3 regions of the Rhodococcus sp. AC861 genome follow, and region 3 is predicted to be linked to each of the others. Evidence: predicted binding sites of a transcription regulator. Region 3 holds the regulator's gene; each other region holds the start of a gene.

Region 1 (6,200 bases), on a different contig from region 3:
GAACCACATCTCCGCTTCGGGATGACGTGTGGGCGCCGGAACCCCGCGGAGTTCGGCGAGTGCCGTGCGCGACCCCCATGCGTAGGACCGTGCTGCTCCGTCGAGAAGGTTCACCGACCACCGCCTGTCATCCGTGGGACGTTCGATCGTCCACCCATCAGTTACCGCCGGAGAGCTGCAGATATGCCGCAGCCGCCTCGATACGTACCGCGAGGACCAGTGCGCGCCGCAATACGGTTCCTACCGGCGTCGACGGTTCGGTCGCCGCCGGTCGCCGATCGCCGGACATCTCGTCGTCGACGCGCGCGCCCACGTCGTCGGCCCGCACCACGTCGACTTCGCCGAGCACCGCGACGCGGCGTCTGACGGAGCTGTCGTCGGCGTCGGTGGACACGGCGAAGATTCGGACCGGGTCGGCCGGACGTGGCCCGTCCAGCTGGTCGTCGTGGAAGAGCGGGTCGTACTCCGCGGAGCGTTCCGTCGGCGCGTCACCGCCCACTCGCCCGAGATCGTGGACCACCCCGACCGCGTCCGAGAGCTCGGACGCTGCGGCCACCACACCTGCCACCCGGAGCAGAACAGCTGCCCCGTGCCGCGCGACGTCGGCTGCGACGACGTCGTCGCCGGTCAGCAGTACACGTCGCCCCGCCATTCGCGACGCCAGTCCCTTGGCCGGGTTCTGGAACACCTCGACCGATGCGTGATGACGCATCGTCTCGGCGTCGACCGCGTCGGCGACAGCATCGAGGTCACCGATCGACGACGCCGGATCGACCGCCGCCAGGACTGCCGCCATCACGGCGACGTAGCGAGGGAAGGTGTTCCGGTCGAGCACCCGCACCCGTGGGGGCACCGAGATCACGCGGCCGGCGCCGGCATCGGCGACCGGTCCCTCGTCGGGCGCCGCGACGACGACCTCGGCGCGCCGACGGACACCGGCGCCGATGGAGACTGCCAGGGACGGGTCACCGGCGTCGTCACCCGCGACGACGACCACGTCGAGAGGCCCGACCCACGGGGGCGTCACCGGAACCCGCACGACCGGCACTCCCGCCGTGGGGGCGACGGCCGTCATGATCAAGGCCGCCGCGCGGCGTGCCGGACCGGATGCCGCCACGAGAACCACACTGCGTGGCCTCAATCCGTCGAGACGGACGAGCGCGCCCTCGGCGACCGCTGCCGCGGTGGCGCGGATCTGAGCGCCGGCCAGCGCGGCCGAATGGAGCGCGCCGAGCGAATCGGCGGCCAGTACCGCATCAGCGTCGTCGAGATCGACGTGTACCGACGGTGCAGTCATGGACACCTCACCTGCCTCTCGAGAACCGTCCCACCACTATGACAGTCGATCCGCATCACGCGCGGACGATGCTCAGGATCTCCGTGGTCAGACGGTCGACGTCCTCGTCGGTGCGCGCTTCCACATTGAGGCGCAGAAGGGGTTCCGTGTTCGACGAGCGCAGGCTGAACCACGCTGCGTCTCCCAGATCGATCGTCACACCGTCGAGCTCGTCCACCGCGACCGTGCGGTCGGCGAACGCCTCGACGACGGCCGCAGTCCGCCCCGCTGCGTCCGCGACGGTCGAATTGATCTCTCCCGACGCCGAATACACCTCGTACTTGCTCATCAGTTCCGACAGCGGCCGATCCTGCGTACCCAGCGCGGCGAGGACGTGGAGGGCGGCCAGCATGCCCGAGTCGGCACCCCAGAAGTCGCGGAAGTAGTAGTGAGCGGAGTGCTCTCCACCGAAGACCGCACCCGTCTCGGCCATGAGCGCCTTGATGAACGAATGTCCGACGCGTGTCCGCACCGCGGTGCCGCCGAGTCGCTCGACGAGCTCGGGGACCGAGCGTGAGGTGATCAGGTTGTGGATGATCGTCGATTCCGGGTGCTTCGCGAGTTCCCGCTCGGCCACCAGTGCCGTGATCGCCGACGGCGACACGGGCTCGCCGCGCTCGTCCACCACGAAGCATCGGTCGGCGTCGCCGTCGAAGGCGAGTCCGATGTCGGCGCCGGTCTCCCGCACGAACTTCTGTAGATCGACGAGGTTGGCCGGCTCGAGCGGATTGGCCTCGTGGTTGGGGAACGTGCCGTCCAGCTCGAAGAAGAGGGGATGCACCGTGACGGGCGTCGGTGTCAACACCGCCGGAACGGTGTGCCCGCCCATGCCGTTGCCCGCATCGACGGCCACCGACAGTGAGCGGATTCCGGAGATGTCGACGAGTTCGCGCACGAAGGTCGCGTAATCCTCGAGGACGTCCTGCTCGGTGACCGATCCGATGTCACCGTCGTAGGACGGCACACCGTGCACCACGCCCTCGGAGATGGTCGCCAGACCGGAATCCTGTCCGACCGGCTTCGCGCCGGCGCGGCAGAACTTGATCCCGTTGTACTTCGCGGGGTTGTGGCTCGCCGTGAACATAGCGCCGGGGCAGTCCATGATTCCCGATGCGTAGTACAGCTGGTCCGTGGAGGCCAGACCGATGAGGACGACGTCGAGACCCTGTGCGCAGACACCCTGAGCGAATGCGGCCGACAGCGTCGGCGACGAGTCACGCATGTCGTGTCCGACGACGACGCGCCCGGACACCCCTTCCTCACGGATCAGTCGCGCGAATGCAGCGCCGACATCGGAGACGAACGCCTCGTCGATCTGTTCACCGACGACACCACGGACGTCGTACGCCTTGATGACGCTGTGAACCAGGTCAGCTGGTCTGGCCACTACACACTCCTGCAACTTCGGACGTACCGGACGGATTGGACGACGGCAGAACTGTCGTCGCCTCGTTGGAGCCTAGTGCCACAGGCTCTCTCGCGAGGTGTCGTCCGTACCCGTCGCGAGAGTCAGTTCTGCGGATCGGGCAGAACGCGCAGGTGCCCTCGGCGACCGGTACGTGCAGTCGGTGCAGAGGGGAGGTCGGAACCGGGCGCGGAGTCGGCAACCGCTCCGCGTCGCGTCGGCAGCGTGGCCGGACGCCGTCGTGAACCGGCTTCTCGAACAGCTTCGGCGAGAGCCGTCAGATCGTCGTCGTCGGGACTCGAGGGAGAGAATCCACCTTCGTAGCGCACCATTTCCCACCCCTTGGGGGCAGTGGTGGACACTCCGTGTACCTCGCACAGGTCCCACGAGTGGGGTTCCTCCACTGTGGCGAGGGGGCCGACGACGGCCGTGGAATCGGAGTAGACGTACGTCAACGTCGCAACGGCCGGTCTGTTACATCCCGGTCGGCAGCATCCCCGCACAGCTCTCACACACCGAACCTTAGCGCCCGGCGATCGGTCGGTTGCGCCGACACGCCACTGATGCTTCCGTCACGCCCGGCCGTACCATGATCGCCGTGACGTCCACCGGATCAGCCTCGTCCCGCAACGGTAGGCCCAGCCGCCCGTCGACGTCGCGGTCCGCGGCACGACGCGGACGGGGCATGCGCGGAACCCTTCTCCCCGAGTCGGTCCCTGCCCGCAAGTCGCGTGCGGAGAAGTTCGACGCCGCTGTACTCGATGCGTTCGCCGAGATCGATCGGAAGTGGCACGACCGCCTGGTGAAACTCGACATCGCTGTCGACGACGTGCCGAAGATCCGAGCCGTCGACCCGGAATCGGTGAACTGGCCGCCGGAGGTCGTGGCCGAAGGACCGGTGCCGCTGTCGCGACTCGTCCCCGCGGGAGTGGACACGCGGGGGGCGACGACACGGGCGAGAATCGTTCTGTTCCGGCGCCCGTTGGAGCGACGGGCACATACGTCGCTGGAGCTGACGGATCTGGTACACGACGTGCTCGTGGAGCAGGTAGCGACCTACCTCGGCGTCACCCCCGAGGTCGTGGATCCCGACCCCGAGGAAAGCTGAGCGAGCGGCTCAGATGATGCCGCGCTTGAGGCGCCGACGCTCGCGCTCGGACAGGCCGCCCCAGATGCCGAAGCGCTCGTCGTGGGCCAGTGCGTAGTCGAGGCAGTCGTCCTTGACCTCGCAGCCGAGGCAGATCCGCTTGGCCTCGCGGGTGGAGCCGCCCTTCTCGGGGAAGAACGCCTCCGGATCCGTCTGAGCGCACAGTGCGCGTTCCTGCCACTGCTCCTCGAGGGAGTCCGCATCGTCGAGCACCAGGCTGAGATGCTGTGCGGGAGCGGGCATCCCGAGGCTGGTGAGCGGAGGGTCGACCTCGCGGTCGGGACCCTCGATCGGCTCGATGGTCTCGTAGTCGGCGTCGGCATTCTCGGGGTCGTGGACCTCGAGACGGTCGACGACGGAATCCTCACGACCGAAGTCCTGGTGTTGTTCAGGCATCACTTCCGCCTCCTCACCTGTTCGAGCGCAGTTGTTGTCGGTCATTTGTGTCGATGATCGACCGTGAAGCCGGATCGAAGAGCGAGTCGCCGTGACACCCGGACGGAACGAGGATCGAGGACCCCGCCGTCACCATGGGAACACGTGTTCGAACGATGGTTCGCTGCAAGCGATTCCGCCGTCCGAACCGGTAATGACATGACTGTGATTAGACACGCCGCGGTGTGTCGCGGTCAAGCGGACGGGACTTTCTGCAATACCATCCGATTCCCCGTTCTCCCGGAAGGCGACGTGCGTACGGTGTTTCGCGTCGGATGCACCGTGCCGGGCCCGGCGAGGCCACGCCCGGCGAAATCCCCGGCGGTCGCCACAGCCTAGGCTCGAGAACCATGAAGGTGACTGTGGTGGTGGGCGGCGTCGGCGGCGCACGATTCCTCCAGGGCGTACGGGCATTTCTCGGCGACGACGGCGACGTGACGGCGGTGGTCAACGTCGGAGACGACGTGTGGATGCACGGCCTTCGCATCACACCGGATCTCGACACCTGCATGTACACCCTCGGCGACGGCATCGATACCGACCGCGGGTGGGGTCGTCGCAACGAGACCTGGAGTGTCAAGGAGGAACTCGCCGCGTACGGAGCTCAGCCCGACTGGTTCGGACTGGGCGACCGCGACATCGCGACCCACCTCATCCGTACTCGCATGCTCCGCACCGGGTACCCGTTGTCGGCCGTGGTCGAAGCACTATGCGACCGGTGGTCGCCGGGTGTCCGCCTCATCCCGGTCACCGACGATCGCAGTGAGACACACGTCGTCATCACCGATCCGGAGGACGGCACCGACAAGGCAGTCCATTTCCAGGAATGGTGGGTCCGTCACCGAGCCGCTGTGACCACTCACAGTTTCGCGTACGTCGGCGCCGACAAGGCGACTCCGGCAGAGGGCGTGCTCGAAGCCATCGAGACGGCCGACGTCGTGATTCTCGCGCCGTCCAACCCTGTGGTCAGCATCGGAGCCGTTCTGGCCGTGCCGGGAATCCGCTCGGCGTTGCGCACGACCTCCGCCAAGGTGGTCGGCCTCTCCCCCGTCATCGACGGCAAACCTCTCCGAGGAATGGCCGACGAATGCCTCAGCGTCATCGGTGTCGAGACGACCGCGGAAGCGATCGGTCGGCACTACGGCGCACGGTCGGCGGCCGGCATCCTGGACGCCTGGTTGATCCACGAGACCGACACTGCCGACGTCCCCGGCGTCGACGTCCGCGCGGTGCCGCTGCTGATGACGGAACCGTCCGTGACGGCGAAGATGGTCGAGGCCGCACTCGACGCCGCGGGTGTTCTGTGACGACACCCGGCGATCACGCACCCGGCGGTTCCCTCGAGATCGTTCCCGTCCCGGGGCTGCCCGAGTTCCGCCCCGGCGACGATCTCGTCGCGGCCCTGACCACGGCGGCTCCGTGGCTGGTGGACGGCGACGTCCTCGTGGTCACCAGCAAGATCCTGTCCAAGGTCGAGGGACGCCTCGTGTCCGCACCGGTGGACGCCGAGGAACGAGATGCCCTCAGGCGCACGTTGGTCGAGCAGGAGGCCGTCCGTGTCCTGGCACAGCGTGGGCGCACGCTCATCACGGAGAACAAGCTCGGCATCGTGCAAGCGGCCTCCGGCATCGACGGGTCCAACGTGGCCACCTCCGAACTCGCGCTACTGCCCGAGGACCCGGACGCATCGGCGCGCGCTCTGCGCGACGGGGTCCTGCGCACCCTCGGTGTCCGCGTCGCCGTCGTCGTCACGGACACCATGGGTCGAGCCTGGCGCAACGGGCAGACCGACAACGCCATCGGATCCGCCGGCCTGCCCGTGCTGCACAAGTACGCCGGCGGCCGCGACAGCCAGGGCAACGATCTGCTGGTGACCG
Region 2 (6,200 bases), on a different contig from region 3:
AGCGTCTGACCTTCCCGGGCGGTCGAGTGGATCAGCGGAAGTCGCGGGAGCGCAGCAGCACTCGCAGGTCCAGCGTCTCGAGCTTGTCGGCCACCAGCGTCACGACGCCCTCGGCGTTCTGCACGATGCCCCGGATGAACAGGGCCTGTGACAACTGCGCCGCCGAGCGGTACTTCTGCCACAGTCCCACCGAACACACCACGTTGATCATCCCCGTCTCGTCCTCGAGGTTGATGAACGTGACGCCCGCCGCGGTGGCCGGACGTTGGCGGTGGGTGACCGCGCCGGCCACGAGCACCCGGTCACCGTCCGCGACGGCCATCAAACCGTCGGCGGGGACGACGTCCATCTCGTCGAGCCGCTCGCGCAGGAACTGGGTCGGGTAGCTGTCGGGAGAGACTCCGGTGGCCCAGATGTCCGCGGCGGCCAACTCCCACGCGCTCATGCCCGGCAGCGACGGAGCCCTGGTGGACGCACCGAGCGCCGGGAGTCGGTCGGGCCGTTCGGCTGCGGCGGCGCCTGCGGCCCACAGCGCTTCCCGACGCGTGACGCCGAAGCAGGCCAACGCACCGGCGGTGGCCAGTGACTCCGCTTGCGTGACGGTCAGTTCCACACGTCCGGTGAGATCGAGCAGAGACGTGAACTGCCCGCCGGACTCCCGCGCCGCCACGATCTTCTCGGCCAACGCCGTCCCGATGGACCGCACGTCGGACAGCCCGAGGCGCACCTCGGTGCCGTCGTTCTCGACCGTGGCATGGGCGAGACTGGCACGCACGTCGGGCCCGTGCACCAGGACACCGTGCCGTCGAGCGTCGGCCACCAACGATTGCGGCGAGTAGAAACCCATCGGCTGAGCGCGGAGCAGCCCGGCACAGAACGCGGCCGGGTGATGCAGCTTGAACCACGACGAGTAGAAGACCAGCGACGCGAAGCTCTGCGAATGACTCTCGGGGAAGCCGAAATTGGCGAAGGCGTAGAGCTTGTCGAAGATGCGGTCGGCCTTGGCGCCGGTGATGCCGTGCAGGTCGCGCATCCCGTCGTAGAAGCGTTGCCGCATGCGGTCCATCTTCTCCGGACTGCGCTTGGACCCCATGGCCCGACGCAGTTGGTCCGCCTCGGTGGCCGAGAACCCCGCGACGTCGACGGCCATCTGCATCAACTGCTCCTGGAACAGCGGAACACCCAGTGTGCGTTCGAGAGCACGTTCGAGCGACGGGTGGTCGAACGTCACGGGCTCGAGTCCGTTGCGTCGACGGACGTAGGGATGCACCGAATGTCCTTGGATGGGTCCGGGTCTGATGAGGGCGACCTCGACGACGAGGTCGTAGAACTCCCGCGGTTTCAGTCGCGGGAGCGTCGCCATCTGAGCACGTGACTCCACCTGGAAGACGCCGACCGAATCCGCGCGCTGCAGCATCTCGTAGACCGCGGCCTCGCCGAGGTCGAGTTCGGCGAGGTCGACGTGCAGTCCCTTGTGCTCCTTCACCAGGTCGATCATGTAGTGCAGCGCCGAGAGCATACCGAGTCCCAGCATGTCGAACTTCACGAGTCCCACTGCGGCACAGTCGTCCTTGTCCCACTGCAGCACGGTGCGGTTCTCCATGCGCGCCCACTCGACGGGGCACACGTCGGCGATCGGCCGATCGCAGATCACCATGCCGCCGGAGTGGATGCCGAGATGCCGTGGGAAGTTCTCGATCTGCGCGGCGAGTTCGAGCACCGGGAGCGGGATGGTGGTCTCGCGGGCCTCGGCGGACAGGTCGCGGCCCGGCACGCCGGACCAGCGGGTGATCTGCTTGCTCCACGCGTCCTGCTGCCCTTGCGATGCACCCAGCGCTCGGGCCATGTCCCGCACGGAGGACTTGCCGCGATAGGTGATCACGTTGGCCACCTGCGCCGCGTACCCGCGCCCGTACTTGGCGTAGACGTGCTGGATGGCTTCTTCACGACGGTCGGACTCGATGTCCACGTCGATGTCGGGTGGGCCGTCGCGCTCGACGGAGAGGAAACGTTCGAACAGCAACCCGTTGCGCACGGGGTCGACGTTGGTGATGCCGATGGCGTAGCAGACCGCCGAGTTGGCCGCGGATCCTCGGCCCTGACACAGAATGTCGGCGCGTTTGCAGAAGTCGACGATGTCGTGGACCACCAGGAAGTAGCCGGGGAAGTCGAGTTCGGTGATGACGGTGAGTTCGCGGTCGATCTGGGCGTAGGCCGCTGGTTCGTCCTCGCGTCGACCGTAGCGACGCTCGGCACCGCGCATCGTCAACTCGTGGAGCCACGTGATCTCGGTGTGGCCCTCCGGTACGTCGAACGGCGGCAGCTGCGGCGCGATGAGGTGCAGGTCGAATGCGCACTCCTCCCCCAGTGCCGCGGCATGGGACACGGCGGTGGGATACGCCGAGAACAGCTGCGCCATTTCTGCGCCGGAGCGCAGGTGCGTCCCACCCAGCGGCGGAAGCCAACCCGACGCGTCGTCGAGACTGCGGCGCGAGCGCACCGCCGCCATCGCCATGGCCAGTCGCCGACGGCCGGGCCGCGCGAAGTGCGCCGACGTGGTGGCGATGACGGGCAGCGACAACCGCTGGGCCAGTTCCGCGAGGACGTCGTTGCGGTCGTCGTCCTCCGCGATTCCCTGACGGGTCAGCTCCACCGTGACCCGATCCCGACCGAACCTGTCGACGAGTTCCCGTAGCGCCTGCTCTGCCGCCGCCGGCCCGCTCTCGGCCAGCGCACGCCGCACACTGCCCTTGCGGCACCCGGTCAGGATCTGCCAGTGCCCGCCCGCTGCGTCGGCAAGCGCATCGATGTCGTAGCGCGGACGCCCCTTCTCGCCCCCGGCGAGATGCGCGGTGGCGATCTCCCGGGAGAGCCGTCGGTAGCCTTCCTGCCCGCGAGCGAGAACCAGAAGATGAGTTCCGTCCGGATCGGCTGCGCCGGTGCGTGATTCGGTCGGCAAACCCGTTTCCCCCAGGGAGAGCTCGGAGCCGAACACCGTCTTCATGTCCAGCTCGCGCGCCGCTTCGGCGAAGCGCACGACGCCGTACATGCCGTCGTGGTCGGTCAGCGCGATGGCGTCGAGACCCAGCCGGACGGCCTCCTCGACCATCTCCTCCGGCTGGGAAGCTCCGTCGAGAAAGCTGAACGACGAATGCGCGTGCAACTCGGCGTAGGGGACGGTGTTCTGTGGGCGCACCACCGCGCCCTCGTACGGATCCCGCTTCCGCGACCAGGCCGGACTGTCACCGCCGTCGCCCGCGGCCAGCGGATCGATGACACGGGGCTTTCCCGAGAGCAGCCGCTCCATCTCGGTCCAGCTGGGCGGTCCGTCGTTCCATCCCATGACGCACCCTCATTCGTTCGAACGTATGTTCCCATTGGACCACCACGTCCGCCCCGGCGGCAAGTCGACGAAACCGTGGTCCGGCCCGGAACCGCACCCTCACGGGGACGTCCGGTACGAAAGGTGCCGAATGGTCCGCTTCCGTTGCACACTTACCGCGGAAGCGACCATCGACGATGACAAGGACATGCCGTGCGAATGCTCACCCGCACCATTCTCGCCGCAGCAGCCGTGATCCCTCTGGCCCTCGCCACTCCCGGTCTCGCAGCCGCGGCGGAACCCACCGACGTCACGTACGCGTTCGCTGTCGACGGCACGTCCGTCACCGACACCATCACCTCCGCTGCAGACGGCACCCTCAGCTGCGCCACGTCGTTGGCACCCGCACCGGGCGGTGTTCTGCCGCCCCTGGAGGACATTCTCGGACCCGGTCAGACCCTCTACGACAGCGGCGACATCGAACCCGGCACGTCGACCCAGACGGTGTCCGACGCGCCTCCCGGCTCGTACGTCGTGCTGGCCACCTGCGCGCTCCGCGACGGCGACACGACCGAGGCGATGTGGGTGTCCGACTACCCCGGCTTCGCGGAGTACATGGCCACGGTGTTGCCCTGGACCGTGTACACGGTCCAGCAGGCGTCGACGGTGATCACGGTGCCGGAGGCAGCACCGGAACCGGCTTTCCCGTCGCTCGACGACCTTGCGGAGGCCTTCGGCAGCTGACCGTTCTCCGGGTTTGAGAACCGGACTAATCGGGCAATTAGCTGCGATGTTCCCCACCGCTTCTCCGACGCCCACCGACGACCATGCGCCTACAGCCACCGTCTTCGCGCCGTCCCCGCTGCTGACCATCACCGTGGACACAGCCCCCAACGGCGACCAGGAACTGCACATCCACGCCGGTGGCCAGGGACATTGGATCGCCCGCATGGCCACCAACCTCGGCATGGACGTGACGCTCACGGGCGCGTTCGGTGGCGAGAGCGGTGGAGTGCTGCGCGACCTGATCCACCGCGAGGGCATCACCGTGCGGGCCATCGACATCGGCCACGAGTCCGGTTCCTACATCCATGATCGACGCGACGGTGAGCGCACCGAGGTCGCGACCGTCGATCCCCCGCACCTGCCACGGCACGCTCTCGACGACCTGTACGGCATCACGCTCGAGTGCGGCGCGTCGTCCGACATCGTCCTGCTCGGTGGACCGCACACCGAATCCGTCGTCCCTGCCGACTTCTACCGTCGACTCGCCTCGGATTTCCGGTCACTGGGCAAGCCCGTCGTGGCCGATCTGTCCGGCCCCACGATGACGGCAGCGCTGCAGGGTGGCCTCACCGTGCTGAAGATGAGCCACGAGGACCTGATCGAGGACGGCCGCGCCGACTCCGACGACCCGGATGCCCTGATCGACGCGATGCGGGCACTGCACGACGAGGGCGCCGACACCGTCGTCCTGTCCCGAGCCGCCGATCCGGCGCTCGCGCTGGTCGACGGAGTCGTCCTCGAAGTGGTGACACCGGGCCTCGAGCAGACCGATCACCACGGCGCCGGCGACTCGATGAGCGCCGGCATCGCCACCGCACTGGCCCGCGGGAAGTCGATGGAGGAAGCGCTGCGGCTGGGCGGTGCAGCGGGAACGGCGAACGTGACCCGCAAGGGATTGGGTACAGGACAGCTGGGGCTGGTCGAGACTCTCACCGCCGCGGTGGACGTCAGACCCTTCCGGCCCTGATTACTCACCGCAGGAGGACATCGACGTGCTCGCACTCATCACCAACGACGACGGCATCGACAGCCACGGCATCGCGGTACTCGCCCGGGTGGCCGTCGACGCCGGACTCAACGTCGTGGTCGCCGCACCTCACGAGGAACGCAGCGGCGCCAGTGCCTCGCTGTCGGCGCTGCAGAATCGTGACCAGCTCGTCTTCTCGCGTGCCGCCGTCGCCGATCTCGATGTCGACGCCTACGCGGTGCAGGCGTCGCCGGCCATGGTCGCCTTCGTGGCGACGCGCGGCGCCTTCGGTCCGCGCCCCGATGTCGTGTTGTCCGGCATCAACCACGGACCCAACACCGGGTCGGCCGTCCTGCATTCGGGAACCGTCGGCGCCGCTCTGACGGCGCTCACCCACGGCGTTCCGTCGATGGCCTTCTCACTGGCGGGCCTGGACACCGCTTCGCTCGCAGCGCCGCCGGACATCCACGACAGGGTGGCGCACGAGGCGAGGACCGACGTGACGACGTGGGACACCGCGCGGCTGGTGGCGCGGCAGACACTCGAGTGGTTCCTGGAGCATCGGTCCTCCGAGTGGGTGCTCAACGTCAACATCCCGCCGGTCCCCCCGTCGGACCTCCGCGGCGTCCGGTCGGCAGAGCTCGCCGCCTTCGGCGCGGTCCAGGCCGAGATCGGTGAGAAGGACGACGAATTCGTGACCGTGCGTTTCGACGCCATCGCGGCAGCCGACGACGACGAGAGCGACGCCGGCCTGGTCGCGCGGGGGTGGGCGACGGTCACGGCGCTACGCCCGCCGTCTGCAGTCGAGGTGGACACCACGTCCCTCACGCAGGCTCGGTGAGTCCAGGACCACACGCCGGTCGAGCGCTCCCACAGAGTTTCCTCGAGAACAGTCACTAGGGTTTGTCTGACGTCGACGACCGATCGGCACGACCACATAGGGGATTTTCTGTGACTCGCTGGGCTTCGTTCGTGGTGTCGCGGGCACGGTGGGTCCTGACCGCCGCGATCGTCATCGTTCTGGCAGGCGCCACGTGGGGACTCGGGGTCTTCGGCAGCCTCAGCCAGGGCGGATACGAGGATCCCGGCAGCGAGGCCGTGCAGGTCGCCCGACAGATCCAGGGC
Region 3 (6,200 bases):
TCGAGGCCGGTAAGCAGGGCTTCCTGGGCATGGCCGTGCCGGAGGAGTTCGGCGGCGGCGGGGTCAAGGACTTCCGCTACAACGCCATCGTCACCGAGGAGACCACGGCCGGTGGCTACAGCGGCATCGGGTTCACGCTGCACAACGACGTCGTCGCTCCGTACCTCATCGAGCTGACGAACGACGAGCAGAAGCAGCGCTGGCTGCCCGGCTTCTGCTCCGGTGAGCTGATCACCGCGATCGCGATGACCGAGCCGGGTACCGGTAGCGACCTGCAGGGCATCAAGACCAAGGCCGTCCGTGACGGTGACGACTGGGTGCTCAACGGCTCCAAGACGTTCATCACCAACGGCATCAATGCCGACATCATCATCGTGGTGGCGTGCACCGATCCCGAGAAGGGCGCGCAGGGCTTCAGCCTGTTCGTCGTCGAGCGCGACATGCCCGGATTCGAGCGCGGCCGCAACCTCGACAAGATCGGTATGAAGGCGCAGGACACCGCGGAGCTCAGCTTCACCGACGTCCGCATTCCCGCCGCCAACATGCTCGGCGAGGAGGGCATGGGCTTCATCTACCTGATGCAGAACCTGCCTCAGGAGCGTCTGTCGATCGCCGTCGTCGCGGCTGCCGCGATGGAGTCGGCGCTGGCGATGACGATCCAGTACTGCAAGGACCGCAAGGCGTTCGGGAAGCCGATCGGCAAGTTCCAGAACACACGCTTCGTGCTCGCCGAGTGCGCGACCGAGACGACTGCCGTCCGCATCATGGTGGACAAGTACATCGAGCAGCTCAACGCGAACGAGCTGTCGGTGCAGGAAGCCGCCATGGCCAAGTGGTGGACCACCGAGAACCAGGTCAAGCTCATCGACCGGTGCCTGCAGCTGCACGGCGGCTACGGCTACATGAAGGAATACCCGATCGCCAAGGCGTACATGGACTCTCGTGTCCAGACGATCTACGGCGGTACGACCGAGATCATGAAGGAGATCATCGGTCGCGGGTTGGATCTGTAACCACACCGAACACGACGAAGCCGGCGCTGGAAATCCAGCGCCGGCTTTCGTGTGTCGTGGATCAGAGCTTGCGCATCACCGTGACGACCTTGCCCAGGACCACGGCGTCGTTACCGGGAATAGGTTCGAACAGGTCGTTGTGGGGGAGCAGCCACACGTCGCCGCCGGTGCGCTTGAACGTCTTGACCGTGGCTTCGCCGTCGATCATGGCGGCAACGATGTCGCCGTTGTCCGCGACGTTCTGCTGGCGGACCACGACCCAGTCGCCGTCGCAGATCGCGGCGTCGATCATCGACTCGCCGACGACGCGCAGCAGGAACAGAGAGCCGGACCCGACGAGCTCACGTGGCAACGGGAAGACGTCTTCCACGGCCTGCTCGGCAAGGATCGGACCGCCGGCGGCGATCCGGCCGAGGACGGGAACGAACGTCGGCACGGGTAGACGGTCGTCGTCACCGTTCGACGTGGACGTGTCGAGGTGGTTGGTGGTGTCCGACGCGACCATGTCGTCCTGCGCGACGGCAGGTGCAGTCTCGGGCCGCCCGTTCTCGCCGGGCAGTCGCACGTCGACTGCACGGGGACGGTTGGGATCGCGACGGAGGAAGCCCTTACGCTCGAGAGTGCGGAGCTGATGGGCGACCGACGACGTGGACGTCAGGCCGACGGCATCGCCGATCTCGCGGATGCTGGGCGGATACCCGCGCTCGGTGACGGACGCACGGATCACCTCGAGAACGCGCCGCTGACGTTCGGTGAGACCCGAGTCGGTGTCGGCCGTGGTGGCGGAACCGCCAGCGGTCGTGCGCCCTCCAGCCGAGCCGGATGAGCTGTCGTCCTTCATCGAGATACCTCCATCGGTGGATGCGGGTGGAACAACCAGCTCCGTGGTGCAGATGATGCTGGTGTCACGTCCGTGGTGCGTGTGTCGAACCTAAACCGAAACACCCTTCGGATCAAACACCTGTTCGATTCGTGTCGCGTGTTCGATGCACTTTGTCGGTGGGCCCTGCTATACATCGAACATGCGTTCATTCGAACGCGTGGTCGAGTGCGACGTTCGAACACTTCGGTGGGAGAGCGTCGCGGAGGCCACCGGCTATCCACGAGGAGTGGTTGCAGTGACTCGTAGTGACGTTCTGACCATCGACACCGCACGGTCCATCGATCTCGATTCTCCCGTCTCCGACCGCTGGACCTGCGACGACGAGTCCTACTGGGGCCAGGTGCCCGCCCGAACGCACGGGGCGTCGACGCAGACCCGTGGCCGCACACCGGTTCGTCGCCGGACCGCTCCGCGGGATTCGAGCCGTCCCGACGCGGGCGCGACGGACTACCGGCGTCGTTCGCCGGGCGTGTCGCAGGTCGAACACCGCACCCGTCGGTCGCACGGATTCGCGTCGATGGTTGCTGTGGCGCTGATCACAGCGGTGTCCGCTCTGGGGCTCGTGGGGCTCGCCAACATGCGATCGGCAGACGCGCCGACGCAGCCGTCCGTCTCCCAGCAGATCGACGCGGGCGTCGTCACCGGACGGTGACGACGCTGGGGTACGCGGCGACTTCGCGGTCTGCTCCTGGCGGTATCCTCGACAGGTCGGATGCCGACACGGCGTCCGAGTTGTCCGTGCTACCGAGGGGTCGCTTACCCATGCACTGCCCGTTCTGCCGCCACCCCGACTCGCGCGTCGTCGATTCGCGCGAAGCGGAAGAAGGCCAGGCGATCCGGCGGCGCCGATCCTGCCCCGAATGCGGTCGACGCTTCACGACGGTCGAGACCGCTGTGCTGTCCGTGGTCAAGCGCAGCGGCGTCAGTGAGCCGTTCAGTCGCGACAAGGTCATCAAGGGTGTCCGTCGTGCCTGCCAGGGTCGCCAGGTGGACAACGACGCGTTGGTGCTCCTGGCCCAGCAGGTCGAGGACACCGTGCGCGCGTCAGGGTCCGCGGAAATCCCCAGCAACGAGGTAGGGCTCGCCATCCTCGGCCCGCTGAGAGACCTCGACGAGGTGGCGTACCTGCGCTTCGCGTCGGTCTACCGCTCGTTCAGCAGTGCAGACGACTTCGAGCGAGAGATCGACGATCTCCGTCGGCACCGTGCCGGTCTGGACGTCCCCGAAGCCGAGCCCGCAACCTAGCGTCCGGCCGCGCGCCGAACGTCCGCGATGGTCTTGCGGACACGCTTCTCACTCACCGGGTACGCGGTTCCCAGAGTCTGAGCGAACAGATTGACTCGCAGTTCCTCGATCATCCACGCGATATCGCGCACCGCATCGCTACGGGCGACGGAGTCCGACACGGCACCCAGGAGCGCGTCGTAGTCGGCGTAGACACGATCGAGGGCATCCATACCCGCGGCGTCCCGAGTGGCGCTCGACGGAAGAGCTCTCAGTCGGCGTTCCGCACCCTGGAGGTAGCGGGGAAGATGCGGCAGATGGGACTCGCCCGTCTCGAAGACGAACCCCGGAAAGATCAGACCTTCCAGCTGCTGACGGACATCGTCGGCTGCGTCTCCTCGAGCTCCGTCGAGTGCGAGTCGGACCTGCGCAGCCGCAGCCAGGCTCGGCTCGGCGAGGCGGAGAACCGCCGCGGTTCGTCCGGCCAGTTCGCCCCGGACCGCTTTCTCCAGCGCCGCGAATGCATCAGGGCTCGATACCGGTCCGCCGTGCTTCATCATCAGTTCGTCCGCCGCGAGTGTGCGGCAGTCGTCGATGAACGCCTCGATGCTGCCATGGGGATTCTGGCCGAGGGCCAGTCGCTGCGCGGGGGAGCGGCCGGTCAGGAGGTTCTTGCCCGCCACCGGGATCGCGTCGAGAAGCAGTCGGCGGGTGCCGTTCCGCATTGCCGCGCGCTGTTCGGCCGCCGATCCGAGGACCCGCACCGCGACGCCACCCTTCTCCGCGACCAACGCCGGGTACCCGGTGACCGTCTGCGCATTGACAGTCCGTGTCACGGTGGGTTCGAGTGTGCCGATGGTCTCGGAGGTCCACCGGGTCGCGGGGGCTCGCTCGGAATCCTTCGCCGCCGCTCCTACCGCGGCGGCGGCAGCAGAACCCAGCCGCGCGCGCAGGGCGGTCAGGGATGTGTCCTTGCCCAGACGGGTGCCCGAGTCGTCCACGGCGACGAACGTCATCTTCAGGTGTCGCGGCAGAGCGGACGGATCGAAGTCGGCCGGCCGGATCGGTACGGCGCCCATGCGGGTGAGCTCACGCGAGAGCGCAGCCAGCAACGGCTCCGTGCGGGGACGCATCGCCGCGACTGCCGCCGCCGCATGATCCGGAGCGGGAACGACGTTGCGCCGCAGCTCTTTCGGGAGTGTCTTGATCAGGGCGGTGACGAGTTCCACGCGCATGCCGGGAACGAGCCAGTCGAATCCGACGTCCGCTACCTGCGGCAACAGAGCGATCGGAATGGTGATGGTGACGCCGTCGTCCTCACGTCCGGGTTCGAACTGATACGTGAGCGGGAACTGCAACTCACCCTGGCGCCACGCGTCCGGGTAGTCGCCGCCCAGGACGGCAGCCGCCGCCGGGTTGACGACGGTCGTCCGATCGAAGTCGAGCAGAGCTGGTGTCGTCCTCGACGTCTTCTTCCACCACCGGTCGAAGTGACGTGCCGAGACGACGGTGGCCGGGATCCTCTCGTCGTAGAACGCGAACAGCGTGTCGTCGTCGACGACGATGTCGCGGCGACGAGCACGCGACTCCAGTTCCTCTGCGTCGCTGCGCATCTCCTGATTCGCGTGGAAGAAGCGGTGGTGCGTGCGCCACTCGCCCTGCACGAGGGCGTGCCGGATGAACAGATCCCGCGAGATCTCGGGATCGATCGAGCTGAACGTGACCGGGCGGCGAGCCGCGAGCGGAATCCCGTACAGCGTGACGCGCTCGTAGGCCATCGCGACTTCGCGCTTCGTCGACCAGTGCGGCTCCGAGTACTGACGTTTGATCAGGTGCGGCGCCAACTTCTCGGCCCACTCGGGCTCGATGCGCGCACCCATGCGCGCCCACAGTCGACTCGTCTCCACGAGTTCGGCCGCCATGATCCACCGCGGAGGCTTACGGAACAGCGACGAGCCGGGGAACACGGCGAACGACGACCCGCGCGCTCCGAGGAAGTCCTTCTTGTCGCCCTCGCGAACACCGATGTGGGACAGCAGTCCCGGCAACAGTGACTGATGAATCACGGCGTGGTCAGGCTCGGAGGAGTCGCCCGCGTCGGGCATCGTCCATCCCAGGCCGCGCGTGATCTGCCGCAGCTGTCCGTGCAGGTCCTGCCATTCGCGGATGCGGAGGTAGTGCAGGAATTCCGAGCGGCACATACGACGGAACTGGTTCGAGGACAGGTCTCGTCGCTGCTCGCCGAGATATGTCCACAACTCCCAGAGCGCCAGGAAGTCGGAACCGTCGACGACGAAACGCTTGTGCATCTCGTCCGCCGCCTGCTGATGCTCGGCGGGGCGTTCGCGCACGTCCTGGATGGACAGTGCGGACACGATGACGAGCACCTCCCGCAGGCATCCGTTGCGATTGGCCTCGACCAACATGCGCGCCATACGCGGGTCGACCGGGAGGCCGGCGAGCTCCTTGCCGAGAGCGGTCAGGACCGGCCCGTCCTCGCCTTGCGACTCGAGAGCGCCGAGTTCGTCGAGCAGGCCCAGGCCGTCACGGATGCTGCGCGGGTCGGGGGCTTCGACGAACGGGAACGCGTCGATACGGCCCAGTCCCAGCGAGGCCATCTGCAGGATGACGGATGCGAGATTCGTGCGCAGGATCTCGGGGTCGGTGTACTCGGGGCGGGCGTCGAAATCCTCCTCCGAGTACAGGCGGATGCAGATCCCGTCCGCGACACGTCCGCAGCGGCCGGCGCGCTGTCGAGCCGAGGCCTGCGAGATCGGTTCGATCGGCAGACGCTGCACCTTGGTGCGGAGCGAGTAGCGCGAGATGCGCGCCGTTCCGGGGTCGACGACGTACCGGATGCCGGGCACGGTGAGCGACGTCTCGGCGACGTTGGTGGACAACACCACTCGTCGCCCGGTGTGGCCGGTGAAGACGCGGTGCTGCTCTGCCGCGGACAGCCGGGCGTAGAGCGGGAGAATCTCGACGTTGCGCAGTCGGCGATCCTTCAACGCGTCCGCAGTGTCGCGGATCTCGCGCTCGCCCGACAGGAACACCAACACGTCGCCCTCGGGTTCGGTGAG

The links. The regulator LexA, encoded in region 3, represses DNA repair genes until DNA is damaged. The targets are predictions, from matches to a motif close to CGAACANNTGTTCG.
Region 1: cofD (2-phospho-L-lactate transferase) is a predicted target of LexA. The motif match lies at 4,422-4,435, and genes of this name have one in related genera.
Region 2: AC0IX4_RS17845 (error-prone DNA polymerase) is a predicted target of LexA. The motif match lies at 3,362-3,375, and genes of this name have one in related genera.

Annotation. Positions count from the first base shown of each region.
Region 1 covers NZ_CEEDMW010000005.1:189,334-195,533, forward strand. The annotation lists gene manA (mannose-6-phosphate isomerase, class I) at 1-114, opposite strand, end outside; gene AC0IX4_RS17130 (tobH protein) at 158-1,297, opposite strand; gene AC0IX4_RS17135 (phosphomannomutase/phosphoglucomutase) at 1,353-2,723, opposite strand; gene AC0IX4_RS17140 (DUF3499 domain-containing protein) at 2,846-3,253, opposite strand; gene AC0IX4_RS17145 (metallopeptidase family protein) at 3,427-3,849, shown strand; gene AC0IX4_RS17150 (WhiB family transcriptional regulator) at 3,859-4,131, opposite strand; gene cofD (2-phospho-L-lactate transferase) at 4,674-5,630, shown strand; gene AC0IX4_RS17160 (coenzyme F420-0:L-glutamate ligase) at 5,627-6,200, shown strand, end outside.
Region 2 covers NZ_CEEDMW010000005.1:348,749-354,948, forward strand. The annotation lists gene AC0IX4_RS17840 (tRNA (cytidine(34)-2'-O)-methyltransferase) at 1-9, shown strand, start outside; gene AC0IX4_RS17845 (error-prone DNA polymerase) at 32-3,343, opposite strand; gene AC0IX4_RS17850 (hypothetical protein) at 3,542-4,066, shown strand; gene AC0IX4_RS17855 (1-phosphofructokinase family hexose kinase) at 4,113-5,075, shown strand; gene surE (5'/3'-nucleotidase SurE) at 5,101-5,916, shown strand; gene AC0IX4_RS17865 (MMPL family transporter) at 6,027-6,200, shown strand, end outside.
Region 3 covers NZ_CEEDMW010000003.1:401,014-407,213, forward strand. The annotation lists gene AC0IX4_RS11420 (acyl-CoA dehydrogenase family protein) at 1-1,013, shown strand, start outside; gene lexA (transcriptional repressor LexA) at 1,075-1,854, opposite strand; gene AC0IX4_RS11430 (hypothetical protein) at 2,036-2,548, shown strand; gene nrdR (transcriptional regulator NrdR) at 2,659-3,141, shown strand; gene hrpA (ATP-dependent RNA helicase HrpA) at 3,138-6,200, opposite strand, start outside.